Regions from separate parts of the Anaerostipes sp. 494a genome, predicted to be linked through region 1. Evidence: predicted binding sites of a transcription regulator. Region 1 holds the regulator's gene; the other holds the start of a gene.
The links. The regulator Rex, encoded in region 1, represses fermentation and respiration genes when NADH is low (regulators of the CRP and FNR family bind a similar motif). The targets are predictions, from matches to a motif close to ATTGTTAANTANTTAACAAT.
Positions count from the first base shown of each region.

Region 2: the regulator Rex is predicted to act here: its motif matches at 2,545-2,564, upstream of gap (type I glyceraldehyde-3-phosphate dehydrogenase).

Region 1 is NZ_MJIF01000001.1:531,837-539,651, forward strand. Features, by position in the region: gene alr (alanine racemase) at 103-1,263, opposite strand; gene BHF70_RS02810 (bifunctional ADP-dependent NAD(P)H-hydrate dehydratase/NAD(P)H-hydrate epimerase) at 1,208-2,722, opposite strand; gene acpS (holo-ACP synthase) at 2,719-3,081, opposite strand; gene BHF70_RS02820 (redox-sensing transcriptional repressor Rex) at 3,087-3,737, opposite strand; gene BHF70_RS02825 (ABC-F family ATP-binding cassette domain-containing protein) at 3,915-5,810, shown strand; gene BHF70_RS02830 (glycosyltransferase family 2 protein) at 5,865-6,881, shown strand; gene BHF70_RS02835 (S8 family peptidase) at 6,957-7,815, shown strand, end outside.
Region 2 is NZ_MJIF01000001.1:17,330-25,144, reverse strand. Features, by position in the region: gene tpiA (triose-phosphate isomerase) at 1-13, opposite strand, end outside; gene BHF70_RS00120 (phosphoglycerate kinase) at 103-1,308, opposite strand; gene gap (type I glyceraldehyde-3-phosphate dehydrogenase) at 1,482-2,498, opposite strand; gene BHF70_RS00110 (Na/Pi cotransporter family protein) at 2,699-4,375, opposite strand; gene BHF70_RS00105 (histidinol-phosphatase HisJ family protein) at 4,510-5,319, shown strand; gene BHF70_RS00100 (radical SAM protein) at 5,396-6,265, opposite strand; gene BHF70_RS00095 (C40 family peptidase) at 6,356-7,027, opposite strand; gene BHF70_RS12400 (hypothetical protein) at 7,192-7,362, shown strand; tRNA gene BHF70_RS00090 (tRNA-Trp) at 7,494-7,566, opposite strand; rRNA gene BHF70_RS00085 (23S ribosomal RNA) at 7,630-7,815, opposite strand, start outside.

The DNA of each region.
Region 1 (7,815 bases):
TTTTTATTATTTTATGAAGAGTATTCTCTTTTCTTTCAAAAGTATTCAAAAAAAACTTTTGATTTTAAAAAATCTTTAATACCGGAACCAATCGACATATTCTTACATATATTCGATGGCTTCTTTCATCTCACCGTTCTGAATATAGACTCTTGGTACTCTCTTACTTATGCCACAAACAAATTCATAGTTGAATGATCCTGCCATATTTGCAACTTCTTCAACAGAAATATGGTTTTCGCCATCATTTCCAACTAAGGTGACATCATCCATAACAGATACTCCTTCAATATCTGTTACATCTACCATAAACTGATCCATACAGATTCTTCCGATAATCGGAGCATACTGTCCATGTATCAAAACCCGTCCTTTGGAAGACAAAGCTCTTGGATATCCATCCGCATATCCAACTGGAATTGTAGCAATCTTTGTTTTTCTTTTTGTAATAAACGTATGATTATAGCTGACTCCTTCACCAGGTTCCACTTCCTTTACATGTACAATATGTGTCTTTAAGGACATAGCCGGTTTTAAATTTAAGACATCCTTAGCCACTTCTTCTGACGGATATAAACCATAGGTAATAATACCTGAACGTACCATATCCATTCTCCACTGATCCATATCAATAATGGAAGCGCTGTTGGAAACATGTTTAACCGGAATATCAATATTCTGTTCTTCCAGCCACCCTATAAATTTATCATATTCAGCTTTTTGTTTTTTTGCAGAATCCTTATTTTCTTCATCTGCACAGGCAAAATGTGTAAAAATACCTTCAATTTTAATATTAGGAAGCTTAGAGATCTTTATAACAGTTTCCAGAGATTCTTTTGTAGGCTTAAATCCAATGCGATTCATTCCAGTATCAAGTTTAATATGCACTTTTGCATCTTTTCCCAGTGCAACTGCTATTTTTGACAAGGATTCTGCCATTTCATAACAAAATACCGTTGGCTGGATTTCATATTGAATCAAAGCACCATATTGATACTCAGAGGTATATCCTAAAATTACGATAGGCTGTTTAATTCCATGATTTCTAAGAGTAATTCCTTCTTCAATGATGGCAACTGCAAATGCATCTACACCAATTTCATTTAAGGCTTTTGCAATAGGCACTGCTCCATGTCCATATCCGTCAGCTTTAATAACTGGCATAACTTTTACATCTGGTCCTATTACTCTTTTTACTTCGTTTATATTATTGCAGATTGCATCCAGATCGATAACTGCATGCACCCGGTAATACTGATTCATATTCTCCTCCTGTTACATCTTTTATGTGTTTTAAAATATCTGACGCTATCATGCTATATGGACCCTTTTCATCTCTTGCGGCATTTCCTGCAAGTCCATGAAGATACACACCCTTTATGGCTGCCTCATAGGAAGACATTCCAGAACCAAGAAGCCCGGCAATCATTCCAGCCAGAACATCTCCGCTTCCGCCTGTTGCCATTCCATGATTTCCACTTTGATTGATATATAGCAAATGAGATTTTTCTGTCACTACTGTTGCTGCATCTTTTAACACAGCCGTTCCATGGTACTTTCGGGCAATGTCCTCTGCTGCCTGACAGATATCTTTTTTTATTTCTTCCAGCGGCTTTGACAACAGTCTGGCACCTTCCATAAGATGAGGTGTCAAAATAAGACCGTATTCATATTGTACATCCATTTGATACCTGCTGATAGTATTCAACCCATCTGCATCGATGATCAATGGCTTTTTCCCATGCTCCATTATATACTGTAGCATATCTCTGGTCTGTTCTGATACCCCGATTCCCGGTCCAAACAAAATACAGTCACACCATTCCAAAGATTCTTTCAGCTGGTTTCTTGTTCCAAAAAGGCACTCTGGCAGCCTTGTTTGTAATATTCCTCGGTTTGATTCGTCAGAAAGAATCTTTACCAGTCCGGCTCCCATTCTTAAAGCAGCTTCTCCTGCAAAAGCCGCTGCTCCTGACATGGTTTCATTACCTGTTATCATAAGGATTTTACCATAAGTTCCTTTATTGGAATCATTGGCCCTCGGCGGCATTATATTCCTTTCATCCGCAAATGTAAAGGCACTTGCATATTCTTGTATGGTCTGATCATGAAATCCAATAGATACCAGTTTTGTAATACCACAATAATCTTTGCCCGGATACAGCAAATGACCTCTTTTTAATCCTCCAAATGTCACTGTTACATCAGCATTCACTGCACAGCCAAGAACTTTCCCGCTGTCTCCGCTGATTCCAGAAGGAATATCAATGGAAATAACTTTCTTTCCAGACTGATTAATCTGTTGAATTACCTCTTTGAAAATGCCTCCTACTTCTCTTGATAGACCCACACCAAAGATTCCTTCAACCAAAAAATCATATTTTTCATATTTCACATCATCAACAGGATAAAATCCTAGATTTTCTAAAATTGAAAGTTGCAGTTTTAAATCTTTTGAAGCCTTTTCTACATTTCCAACAATAGTAAAATCTATCCTATATTTCTGTTCAAGGAGAATCCTTGCCGCAGCCAGTGCATCTCCTCCATTATTTCCTGTACCTGCAATTATCAAAATACGACTTTCTTTTTTCGCATATTCTTTCACCACATTTGCCACAGCCTCTGAAGCTCTCTCCATTAACACTAAGCCCGGAATTCCTATTTGATCAATAGTTTTTCTATCAATATCCTGCATTTCTTTATTTGTCAAAACATATTTCATAAGCACTCTCCTATCGCAAATGCCTGTGTATATTTCCCTGTATTTGTAATGGAAATATGAATTTTTTCAATTTTAAGATTTTCCGCCATTTTTTCTGCCTGTCCATACAATTTTACATATGGTTTACCTTTATGATCTCTAAGTACTTCTATCTCATTTGCTTCTACACCGAAAAAGCCGGTCCCAAATACTTTGGAAACGGCTTCCTTTACAGCAAAATTACCAGCTAAAGTCGTAGCATTATTATTTGCATCGGATAATTCATTTGTCGTAAATATTCGATTCAGAGTTTTATGCCTTGAGATCATTTTCTGAATCCTGCTGATTTCTACCAGATCTGTTCCTATCCCGACAATCATCTTTCTTACTCTCCATTCTCTTCCCGATTATGTATATTGTAAGTCAATGTCATTAAACTTTCAGCAAGATGTACATTTTCTACTGTAACATTTTCCGGAAGATGCAAATCCACTGGAGCGAAGTTCCAAAATCCTCGAATACCCCATTCAACCATCTTTTTAGCTATACTTGGAGCCTGGTCTTTTGGAAGTGTCAATGCTGCAATCTTGATATTATGGTGTTTGATATAATCTTCCATATCATCAATATCCAGCACTTTAACTCCACGAACAGAAATACCTATCAGTTTTGGATTGACATCAAATAACGCCATTACTTTGTATCCATAATCTTCATTGAATGACTGATAATTCGCAAGGGCCTGTCCCAGGTTTCCTGCTCCGACAATGATCATATCATTTCTCTTATCCAGCCCTAAAATTTTTCCAATTTCGGTGTACAGATTTTCCACATTATATCCGTAGCCCTGTTGTCCAAATCCTCCAAAATTATTTAAATCCTGGCGTATCTGAGATGCTGTTACCATCATACGTTCACTCAGTTCCTTAGAAGAAATTCTGGTAATATTTTTTGCCTTTAATGCACCAAGATATCGGAAATATCTTGGAAGACGTTTTATTACAGCTGATGAAATATTTTTATTTGTATTTCCCATTTTATTTCCTCCAAACTTTATTTCTATTTTAATTATATAAGATTGTCTAATAACTGTCAATCTTTCTCATTAGTTTCCAAATGAAAATTATTCCATTTTATATGAAAATATGATATTCTGAATTCTAGTGTCTTCATTGAAAATAATATTTTATATAATAGAAGGAGTTATTGACTTATGATTTTATCATGCCAGAATATTTGTAAAACATTTGTCGAAAAACCTGTTTTACAGAATATTTCATTCCACTTAAATGAAAATGACCGACTGGCGATTATCGGATATAACGGTGCAGGAAAATCCACATTATTAAAAATTCTCGTTGGAGAAATAAGTGCAGATGACGGAGAAGTATCCATGAAAAAAGATACATCTCTAGGATATCTGGCACAGCATCAGAATCATAGCTTTCACCATACAATCTTTGATGAACTGCTTTCCGTAAAGCAGGAAATAATTGAACTGGACCATGAAATGCGAACATGCGAACACGAAATGCAACATTTAAGTGGTGAAGAACTTGAGCAGAAAATGAAACAATATACCAATGCCACCCATCGTTTTGAACAGTTAAATGGATTTGCATACAAAAGTGAAATTACCGGGATTTTAAAAGGACTTGGATTTTGTGAAGAAGATTTCCAGAAACAGATCAGTACATTATCAGGAGGGCAAATGACACGTGTAGCCCTCGGAAAACTTCTATTGAAAAATCCTGATGTTTTATTACTGGACGAGCCTACCAATCATCTGGATGTAGAATCCATTCGATGGCTGGAAAATTACCTGTCCCATTATAACGGAGCGGTGATTATCGTATCCCATGACCGCTATTTTCTTGACAAGATTGTCAACAAAGTTATGGAAATCGAACTGGGAAAATCTATGCTTTTTGATGGAAATTATTCTCAATTTATTCAAAAACGAGATCAGATCAAAGCTATCCGCCAAAAGGAATATGAAAATCAGCAGCAGGAAATTAAACACCAGCAGGAAGTTATCAAAAAACTAAAGCAATTTAATCGCGAAAAATCCATTCGACGTGCTGAAAGTCGCGAAAAAGCCTTAAATAAGATGGAAATTCTTGAGAAACCAATGGAATATAATTCTGATATGCGTCTTATCATTGAACCTGAAGTAATCAGCGGTAATGATGTTCTGACATTAAAAGATGTGAAAAAATCATTCGGCTCAAAGCCTCTGTTTGATCATATCAGCTGTAATATTTTTAGAGGTGAACGTGTTGCTCTGATCGGACCAAATGGTACTGGAAAAACAACATTATTGAAAATCATATGTAAAAAGATCAGTAAAAACAGTGGTCTGATTCAGCTTGGGGCTGGTGTATCTATCGGATATTATGACCAGGCTCAAGATAACCTGGACGATTCAAAAACAATTTTTGATGAAATATCCGACTCATATCCAGACCTTACAAATACAAAAATACGAAATACTCTGGCAGCATTTCTGTTTTATGGAGAAGATGTTTTTCGACCGATATCTTCTTTAAGCGGAGGAGAAAAAGGGCGTGTATCTCTGGCAAAACTAATGCTTTCTCATGCCAATTTTCTGATTCTGGACGAGCCTACAAACCATTTGGATATCCATTCAAAAGAAATATTGGAATCTGCCATGAACGCTTATACAGGAACAATTTTTTACGTTTCTCATGATCGCTATTTTATTAACAAAACATCTACCCGTATTCTTGAAATTTCTGATAGCGGATTGACATCTTATACTGGTAATTATCAGGATTATTTAAAACAAAAAGAAAAAGAAGCCATTATTACTGCAGATAATAACCCGGCAGAAGAAATCACGGAATCCAAGCTTGACTGGCAGCAGCAGAAAGAACTTCAGGCAAAACAGCGGAAAAAGGAAAATCGCCTAAAAAAAGTCGAAGAACAAATCACACAGCTAGAAGAACGCCAGTCTGAGATTGAAGAACAAATGGCACTGCCAGAAATTGCTACAGATGTTGCAAAACTAATGGAGCTCGGTAATGAGCAGGCTTCTATTACTGATTCTCTGGAAGAATTGTATGAAGAATGGGAAACCCTTTGCTAATTTTGTAAAAAGGGGTATAATTAGAGAAATCATAATAATTATATGGAGGTTATCATGAAATTATTATCCTTTGTAGTACCTTGCTATAACTCTCAGGAATATATGCGTCACTGCATTGACACACTTTTACCAGGTGGCGAAAATGTTGAAATTTTAATCGTTAATGATGGTTCTTCTGATCATACTGCAGCAATTGCAGATGAATATCAGAGAAAATATCCTACTATTTGCCGTGCCATCCACCAGGAGAATAAAGGACACGGCGGCGCAGTCAATGCCGGAATTGCCAATGCCACCGGCATATACTTAAAAGTTGTAGACAGCGATGACTGGGTTAATCAGGCAGCCTATGACAAAATCATGGATACTTTATCTAGTTTCTATGAAAAAGGAACTGTTCTTGACATGCTTCTTGCAAACTATGTTTACGAAAAACAGGGTGCCAGAAAAAAAACTGTTATCCATTATCGTCATGCCATTCCTCACAATAAAGTATTCTGCTGGAATGATGTAAAACGATTTCCTATTGGACAGTATATTCTTATGCATTCTGTTATTTATCGTACAGCACTGCTTCGGGAATGCCAGCTAAAACTTCCAGAACATACATTTTATGTTGACAACATTTATGTATATAAACCACTTCCATATGTAAAAAACATGTATTATCTGGATGTAAATTTCTACCGCTATTTTATCGGTCGAGATGATCAGTCTGTAAACGAAATAAATATGATTAAGAGAATCGATCAGCAGTTTTTAGTTACAAAAATCATGATTGATTATATGGCTGGTTTCAACATCACCACCAAACCTCTTGCCCGTTATATGCGGCATTATCTGTCTATCATCATGTGTATTTCTTCTATTATTGCCTTGAAATCAGGCAAGCCGGAGCATATTCAGATGAAGAAAGAATTATGGAAATATCTATATGATAAAGATAAATCTCTTTATCGTAAAATTCGCCACAGCATTGTTGGCTATGCAGTAAATCTTCCAGGAAGAGGCGGAAGAAAAACAACCATTGGTATATACAAAGCCGCGAGAAAATTTATCGGTTTTAATTAATTTTCTCACCCCACATCTGATGTATCCTTTTTCTCTGCTGTACGTATTCTATAATATAACAGTAGGGAGAAATCTATGTTACAATCCATCTCAGAACAAATTCATGCAGATCTTGCTCATAAACAGGGTCTTATGGGAAAAGGAATCGGTATTGCTTTTCTGGATACCGGTCTTTTTCCCCATAAAGACTTTGCTCCAGCTGATCATCGTATTGCTGCATTTATTGACTTTGTTAATCATAAAACCAAATACTATGACGACAATGGACATGGTACTCATATTACCGGAATAGCAGCTTCTTCCTGTCCTTATGGCAATGATATTCTTGGGATTGCTCCGAAATCACACATTATCTCATTAAAAGTTTTAAATTCTTTTGGAAATGGTATTCCATCCGCTTTTATCCGCGGTCTGGATTGGATTCATACAAACTATCAGAGTTATGATATTCGAATCGTAAACATCTCCATAGGCACTGCGCAAACCAACGAAGATGAATCTTCCAGAGAGATTCTTCGCTATGTGGATCAATTATGGGATGATGGTCTTATCGTTTGTATTGCCGGAGGCAATCACGGTCCAGGTCCTCAGAGTATCTCTATTCCCGGAAACAGCAGAAAAATCATCACCGTTGGTTCCAGCGATGACTTTATGAAAATCATAGGTAATTACCGTTTTTCCAGTCACTATTCCGGAAGAGGACCAACTCGTTCTTGTGTTATGAAACCTGATGTTGTAGCACCAGGAACAAATATTTATTCCTGCAGTATCAACAACCACTACACTATAAAAAGCGGTACTTCAATGGCAACCCCTGTGGTTTCCGGTGCAATGGCACTTTTAATCGAAAAATATCCATATTACACCAATAAAGACGCAAAACTAAAATTAAAAAACAATTGCGACCAATTAAAAACCCCCAGACACCATCAGG
Region 2 (7,815 bases), 510 kb from region 1:
TTGTTTTACGCATGAGACTTATCCTTCTTTCTTAAAATATTAATATTGTACTTTTATATGGTAATTGTATTTATTCTCATTAAATACTTAAATGCTAAATGACTATTTATCGTTTGCTGCTACTACACCTGGAAGGTCTTTTCCTTCTAAGAATTCAAGAGATGCTCCACCACCTGTTGAGATATGTGTCATCTTATCTCCAAATCCTAACTGGTTAACAGCAGCTGCAGAGTCTCCTCCACCAATAATTGTTGTTGCTTCTGTTTCTGCTAATGATTCTGCAACAGCAATAGTTCCTTTTGCAAGGATAGGGTTTTCAAATACACCCATTGGTCCATTCCATACAACTGTTTTTGCTGTTTTAACTGCTTCAGCAAATTTAGCAGCTGTTTCTGTTCCAATGTCAAGTCCCATCATGTCAGCTGGAATTTCATCAGATGGTACAACAGATACTTCGATTTCCGCATCAATTGGATTAGGGAATTCTTTTGCGATTGTTGTATCAACAGGCAGGAACAGGTTCTTTCCTAATTTTTCTGCCTTATCCATCATTTCTTTACAGTAGTCGATTTTTTCATCATCTACCAGAGAAGTTCCAACTTCATATCCTTTAGCCTTTAAGAATGTATAAGCCATTCCGCCACCAATAATTAATGTATCACATTTTTCAAGAAGGTTATCAATAACTTTTAATTTGTCTGCAACTTTAGCTCCACCTAAAATAGCAACCATAGGTCTTTCTGGATTATTAACTGCATTTCCTAAGAAATCAATTTCTTTCTGCATTAAGTATCCCACTACAGCAGTATCAACATATTCTGTAACACCAACGTTAGAACAGTGTGCTCTATGAGCTGTACCAAATGCGTCATTTACAAATACGTCACACAGACTTGCCAAATCTTTGCTAAATTCTTCACCGTTCTTTGTTTCTTCAGCTCTGTAACGAGTATTCTGAAGAAGAACTACTTCTCCGTCTTTCATTTCAGCAACAGCTGCTTTTGCATTTTCACCAACAACATTGTCATCAGCTGCAAATTTTACTTCCTGACCTAACAGTTCACTTAAACGTACTGCAACAGGTGCAAGAGATAATTCTGGTTTTGGTTCTCCTTTTGGTTTTCCTAAATGAGAGCAAAGAATTACTTTTCCACCATCAGCAATCAGTTTTTTGATTGTTGGAAGAGCTGCTACCAGACGGTTTTCATCTGTAATTACTCCGTCTTTTAAAGGTACGTTAAAATCACAACGCACTAAAACTTTCTTTCCTGCTACATTAATGTCATCTACAGATTTTTTATTTAACATGTTTCGTGTTTCCTCCTAAGATTTTCCTGGATTAGGTCAGAATTGCAACCTATATAAATATAAATATTTGCAATTCTGATTAAAAAAAAGAGGATCCGGTCCAAAAAGACCGGACCCTCGTTGAGTCTTATCACACTGTATTACTACAGGCATGTCCTCAAAAATTGTTCAAATTAAGCTAATTCAGCAAAGTATTTGATTGTTCTTACCATCTGGCTTGTGTAAGAGTTTTCATTGTCATACCAAGATACAACCTGAACTTCATATAATCCATCACCGATTTCAGTAACCATTGTCTGAGTTGCATCGAATAAAGAACCATATGTGATTCCTACGATATCAGAAGATACTAATTCTTCTTCTGTGTATCCGAAAGATTCTGTAGCAGCAGCTTTCATTGCAGCGTTGATTCCGTCAACAGTAACGTTATCACCTTTAACAACTGCTGTTAAGATTGTTGTAGATCCTGTAGGAACTGGTACACGCTGAGCAGATCCGATTAATTTACCATTTAATTCTGGAATAACTAATCCGATAGCTTTTGCAGCACCTGTAGAGTTAGGTACGATGTTAACTGCAGCAGCACGAGCTCTTCTTAAATCACCTTTTCTCTGTGGTCCGTCAAGAGTCATCTGATCTCCTGTATAAGCATGTACTGTTAACATGATTCCAGACTGAATAGCTGCAAAATCATTTAATGCTTTAGCCATTGGAGCTAAGCAGTTTGTTGTACAAGAAGCTGCAGAAATAACTGTATCATCTGTTGTTAATGTGTCATGGTTAACATTGTATACGATTGTTGGAAGATCATTTCCAGCTGGCGCAGAAATAACAACTTTCTTAGCTCCTGCTGTAATATGAGCAGATGCTTTTTCTTTAGATGTATAGAATCCTGTACATTCTAATACTACGTCTACATCAAGGTCTCCCCATGGAAGTTTTGTTGCGTCTGCTTCTGCATAGATTTCGATTTCTTTACCGTCTACAACGATAGAAGATTCTTTAGCTTCTACTGTATCAGCTAAAGCATATTTTCCCTGTGCAGAATCATACTTTAATAAGTGAGCTAACATTTTAGGATTTGTTAAGTCGTTGATTGCTACAACTTCATATCCTTCTGCTCCAAACATCTGTCTAAATGCAAGACGTCCAATACGTCCGAATCCGTTAATTGCTACTTTTACTGCCATCTCAATTCCTCCTAAGTCTTGATTAATTAATTTGATGGATTTGCCAAATGTTAATCTATTGACAAACTTCTTTTTTATTGTAAACAATACACCTAAAAATTTCAAGGGAAATTTAAGAATTTTATCATGTATACAATATAATTCTTTTGTACAATTTCAACAAATTTTTACAGGTATTATCTTTATATATTCTGACATTTTTATTTATCATTCTGATTTAAAACATAACCTGCAATATTATCCGCATGATCTGATATTCGTTCAAGACTTGATATAATATCCAAATAGAAAACTCCCACTTCTGGAACGCATGATTCCGTTTTCAGCCTTTGAATATGACTTTTACGAAGCTTCTTTTCCAATTTATCTACTTTTTCTTCATTTTCAGTGGCGATGCGAGCTTCCTCTATACTGTCATTTTCAATAGAGCAAATAGCATGATTTAGTGCATTTTTCACATATTCCGTCATTTCTTTCAGCTCTTCCTGAGCCTGTTTTGTAAAATGAGATTTTCCTTCTTTCATTTCCTGTAAATACTCTGCAATATTCTCCACATGATCTCCCGCACGTTCTATATCTGTAATAGTGTCAAAGAGATTATTAACAACTACAGTCTGTTTGTCTGTCAATGCAAGCTGACTGATTTTAACAAGATAACCTGTGATCATGGTTTCCAAATGATTGATAACCTGTTCATTATGAAAAACTTTATCAATTTTTTTCTGACTTGGCTCATCTTTCATTGCTTCCTTCATAATTCTGTTTAAATTACCCAAAGCAATGCCACCCATACGTACAACTTCTTTTACTGCATTTTCTACTGCAAATGATGGTGTTTCCAAAATACGAGGATCCAGGTGCCGAAGAACTTTTTCTTCCACTTCTTCATCATCATCTTCCTCTATCGCATCTTCATGTATAATAAGTCCGGAAATTTTGACCAGAACATTTGCAAATGGGAAAAGCAGAATCGTAATTGATATATTAAATATTGAATGGAATATTGAAATCTGTGTACCGGAAATATGCTGTAATGCTAAATCATTAAAAATTCCAAAGAAAATAGTCATAATAATTCCATAAATAACCGCACCCATTACATTAAACAGCAAATGAATAGTTGCCGCTCTTTTTGCCGTTTTATTTGCTCCTGCACTGGATAAAAGTGCTGTAATACATGTACCAATATTCTGTCCAAGTGTAATAAAGACAGCAGATCTCCAGTTTACGATTCCTCGCATAGCCAGCGTTTGTAAAATACCTACAGACGCTGATGAACTCTGAATTATGGCTGTTACCAATGCTCCGACTAAAATCCCAAGAAATGGATTATTTCCAAGTACCTGAAACGCTTTATAAAAAATCGGACTGTCCTGATACATACCAATGGAACTTGACATGGATGAAAGTCCAATAAATAAAATACCAAATCCAACGGCTATTTCTGCCTTTTGCGTTAACTTCTGTCTGCTGGAAAATGTAATAATAAATGCTCCAATACCTAAAATAAGCGGTGCAAAAAAGTCTGGTTTTAGAGCTCCAGCCCATTCATTTGCTGATACAAGCCATGCTGTAATTGTTGTTCCAACATTGGCACCCATGATTACTCCCGCTGCCTGCGTCAAGTTCATGATTCCTGCGTTAACAAAACCTACAACCATGACTGTTGTTGCAGATGAACTCTGAATTATGGCTGTTACTAGTGCACCTACCAATACTCCGAGAAAACGATTATTAGTAAGATATCCTAATAGTTCTCTCATCTTATTACCGGCTGCTTTTTGAAGACCGGATGCCATAATATCCATTCCATAAAGAAACATTCCAAGTCCGCCAATGAATGCAAATAAATTACCGACATGTGTTAGTGTATTCATTTTTCTATCCTCCTGTGTTCATTTTATATCTTATCAAACCGCAGAAAAAATTTAAAGAACTTTTTACATATATCTTTCTTTATTTTTACATTTGTATCATAATATCATTATAAATACAAAAAAGGAGTTTATTTATGATAAAAGCAGATTACCATTTACACACCAGTTTTTCCTCTGATTCTGAGGCTCCCATGGAATCTATGATCCGTCAGGCAATCTCTTTGAATCTTGAAACCATTTGTTTTACAGAACACCATGATATAGATTATCCTGATAATCCTGACAATTTTGATTTTTTGGTAGATCTTTCTTCTTATAAGGATAGACTTTTTAATTTAAAAGAAAAATATAAAGACCAGATTGAGATTAATTATGGAATTGAATTAGGTCTTATGCCACAGACTCTAGATAAATGTGCTGATTTTTCTTTAAAGGATTCCTTTGACTTTATTATTGGGTCTTCCCATATTATTGACAATATGGATCCATATGAACCTGTTTATTTTGAAACTTATCCCTCAAAAAAAGGATTAGAACACTATTTTGAAGATATCTTACACAATGTTAGGAACTATAAAAATTACTGTGTTTATGGGCATTTGGATTATGCTGCAAGATACATTAAAGATCAGGATTTTCATTTTCGATACGCTGATTATTATGATGTTCTTGATGCAATATTAAAACAGATTATTTCTGATGGAAAAGGAATCGAAGTAAATACCGGAGGATGGAAATACGGAATGGCTAATCCTAATCCACATTATGAAATACTTCAAAGATATTTAGAACTTGGTGGTAAAATTCTTACCATCGGTTCTGATGGACATTGTCCAGAACATATTGCCTTTGATTTTCACAGATTGCCAGAGTATTTATCTTCTCTTGGTGTTCGTTATTACACAATTTTTAGAAATCAGAAACCGGAATTTTTGAAATTATAACTTTCAGTGTATTTTTAGTTCTTATTATTATCCTTATTCTGCAATTCGACACATAAATAAGGGATGTTTTTTCTTTTTAGAGACCTCTTCCCCATTCAGATTTGAGAGGAATATTACCTTCTATTGCTTCGTCCAGCAAAGAAATCATTCTTCTTTTGTCATCATTCAATGTTCCTCTCAAATTTAAATAATTAGAGGCATGATTGGATCTGAAAATACATCCTGGGCAATCCATATTCTGCAACATTTTTTTTGTTTCTATTAAAATATCGTATGGACTCATTAAATGAAATTTTCCTTTTTCTATCTCATTAAATAATGGCATATCTTCCTCTATCATTAGTGTAAGAAGTCCTACATATTCCGGTTTCATCATGGAGAGCACTTTTCCTGTATCCTCTGCATGCTCTCTCCATAAATATCTTCCGCCCAATCCTGAAATTGCAGTAACCGAAAGACTAATAGAAGCATCATGAATCCTCTTAGATGCTTCTATCATTTCTTCTGATGAAACACCCTTTTTCATAAATTTTAATACATCTGTATTTCCTGATTCCAGTCCTAAATATACCATAGAAAGTCCACTTTGACGTAATAATTTTAATTCTTCTGTATTCTTCAAAAGTACACTCTTTGGTGATGCATAAGAAGTAACCTGATAACATTCTGGAAAATTCATTCGAATATATTCAAGAATAGTTTTCAGATAATCTGTTTTGCAGATCAGAGCATCTCCATCTGCCAGAAAAATTTTGTTTACCTGGTGATAAGTCACCCGGGCTACTGCAAGATCTTCTAAAACTTCTTCTATCTTTCTAATTCGAAATATTTTTTCTTTATACATATTACAAAACATACATTGATTCTGACTACATCCGATTGTCACCTGTAAAATCAAACTGTACGCCTCACTGGGAGGTCTGTAAATCATTCCTTCATATCTCATATCATTCCTACTTCCTTATATGATTTGCTGTTATTATATCTGACTACTGTTATTTGAGCAATAAAAAAAGAACCAGATAAAATCTGATTCTTATTTTACAATTCTTCTTACCGATAATATTTTTCTATATTTTGCATTAGAGGAAATTTTAATTCCAGTACTTTTTGTACTGGCATGAACAATTTTCCCTCCTCCAATATAAATGGCCACATGTCCACTATAACAGATGATATCTCCTGGTTGAATATTCTTATAAGACACTTTTCTTCCTGCTTTTCTTTGCGATGAAGAAGTTCTTGGAAGACTATACCCAAAAGCCTTGTAAACGCTCTTTACAAATCCAGAACAATCCGCACCCGTGTTTAAATTAGTACCACCCCAGCGATATGGGTTTCCTACAAAACGTTTGGCAAAAGATGCAACTGTTTTCCCTTTATTATAGGTACTCCCAGTTAATCGTGGTGCATTGGTATTTATATAAACATATTTTTTTAATGCATATCCTGTTTTCCCTTTTACTTTAATTTTTCTCCATTGACCACTTGTTGAAAGAACTGTTACTTTTGTTCCAGTTTTTAATTTCATTATTGTCTTTGAACTTTTTGACTTTTTTGTTCTTAATTTACACCAGTGGCGAAAAATCTTTCCGCTATAACCAGATGCTGCTGCAACTTCCTGCTGAGGATACGTTGAAACAGTTGCTGTAAATATAAGTAAAAAAGTCAGAATAATTATTACAACTTTTTTCATTTGTTTTCCCATGCTTTTTCCTCTGTTAAATTTATTACATTTTTGTTACGTTTTATTGAATAATATCATATTTTATAATTATTGTAAAGAGTTTTTGTAACATTTATGTAACATTTTTTCTTTTTTATCACAATATGTTTTATAATTCATATTTATAACAAAAAGGAGGTTTCTACATGCCTGATAATTTTGATGAACGCCGCAGGCGTGATTGCCCGCCATGTCCCCCATGTCATCATGATCGTGATCGTCGTGACGATCGCAGAGAAAGACATGAAGATCATCGTAGAGATGATAGATTCGATAGGCACAGAGATAGACGTGACAGAGATATCTGGCCTTGGTAATAGTATGTATGAGGCTGCTTAGGCAGCCTCTCATAATATTTTTTCCATTTAACGTTGGAAAAATATCTTCTTTCACAAATTTCTACAAAAGAAAAAAGCCTAAGAAATAATTTATTTCCTAGACTTCTTAGCAGGGGCAGAAGGACTCGAACCCTCGACCTGCGGTTTTGGAGACCGTTATTCTACCAACTGAACTATGCCCCTATTTAATGTGCCTTCAAAACATCATACAAGATCTCTTGCAAGTCATCCCTCACTCTGCCTTCTCTGGTTAAAGCCTCGACCGATTAGTAACAGTCAGCTCCATGTATTGCTACACTTCCACCTCTGCCCTATCAACCTCGTAGTCTTCAAGGGGTCTTACTACCTTATGGTATGGGAAATCTTATCTTTAGGGGGGCTTCACGCTTAGATGCCTTCAGCGTTTATCCCTTCCAGACTTGGCTACTCTGC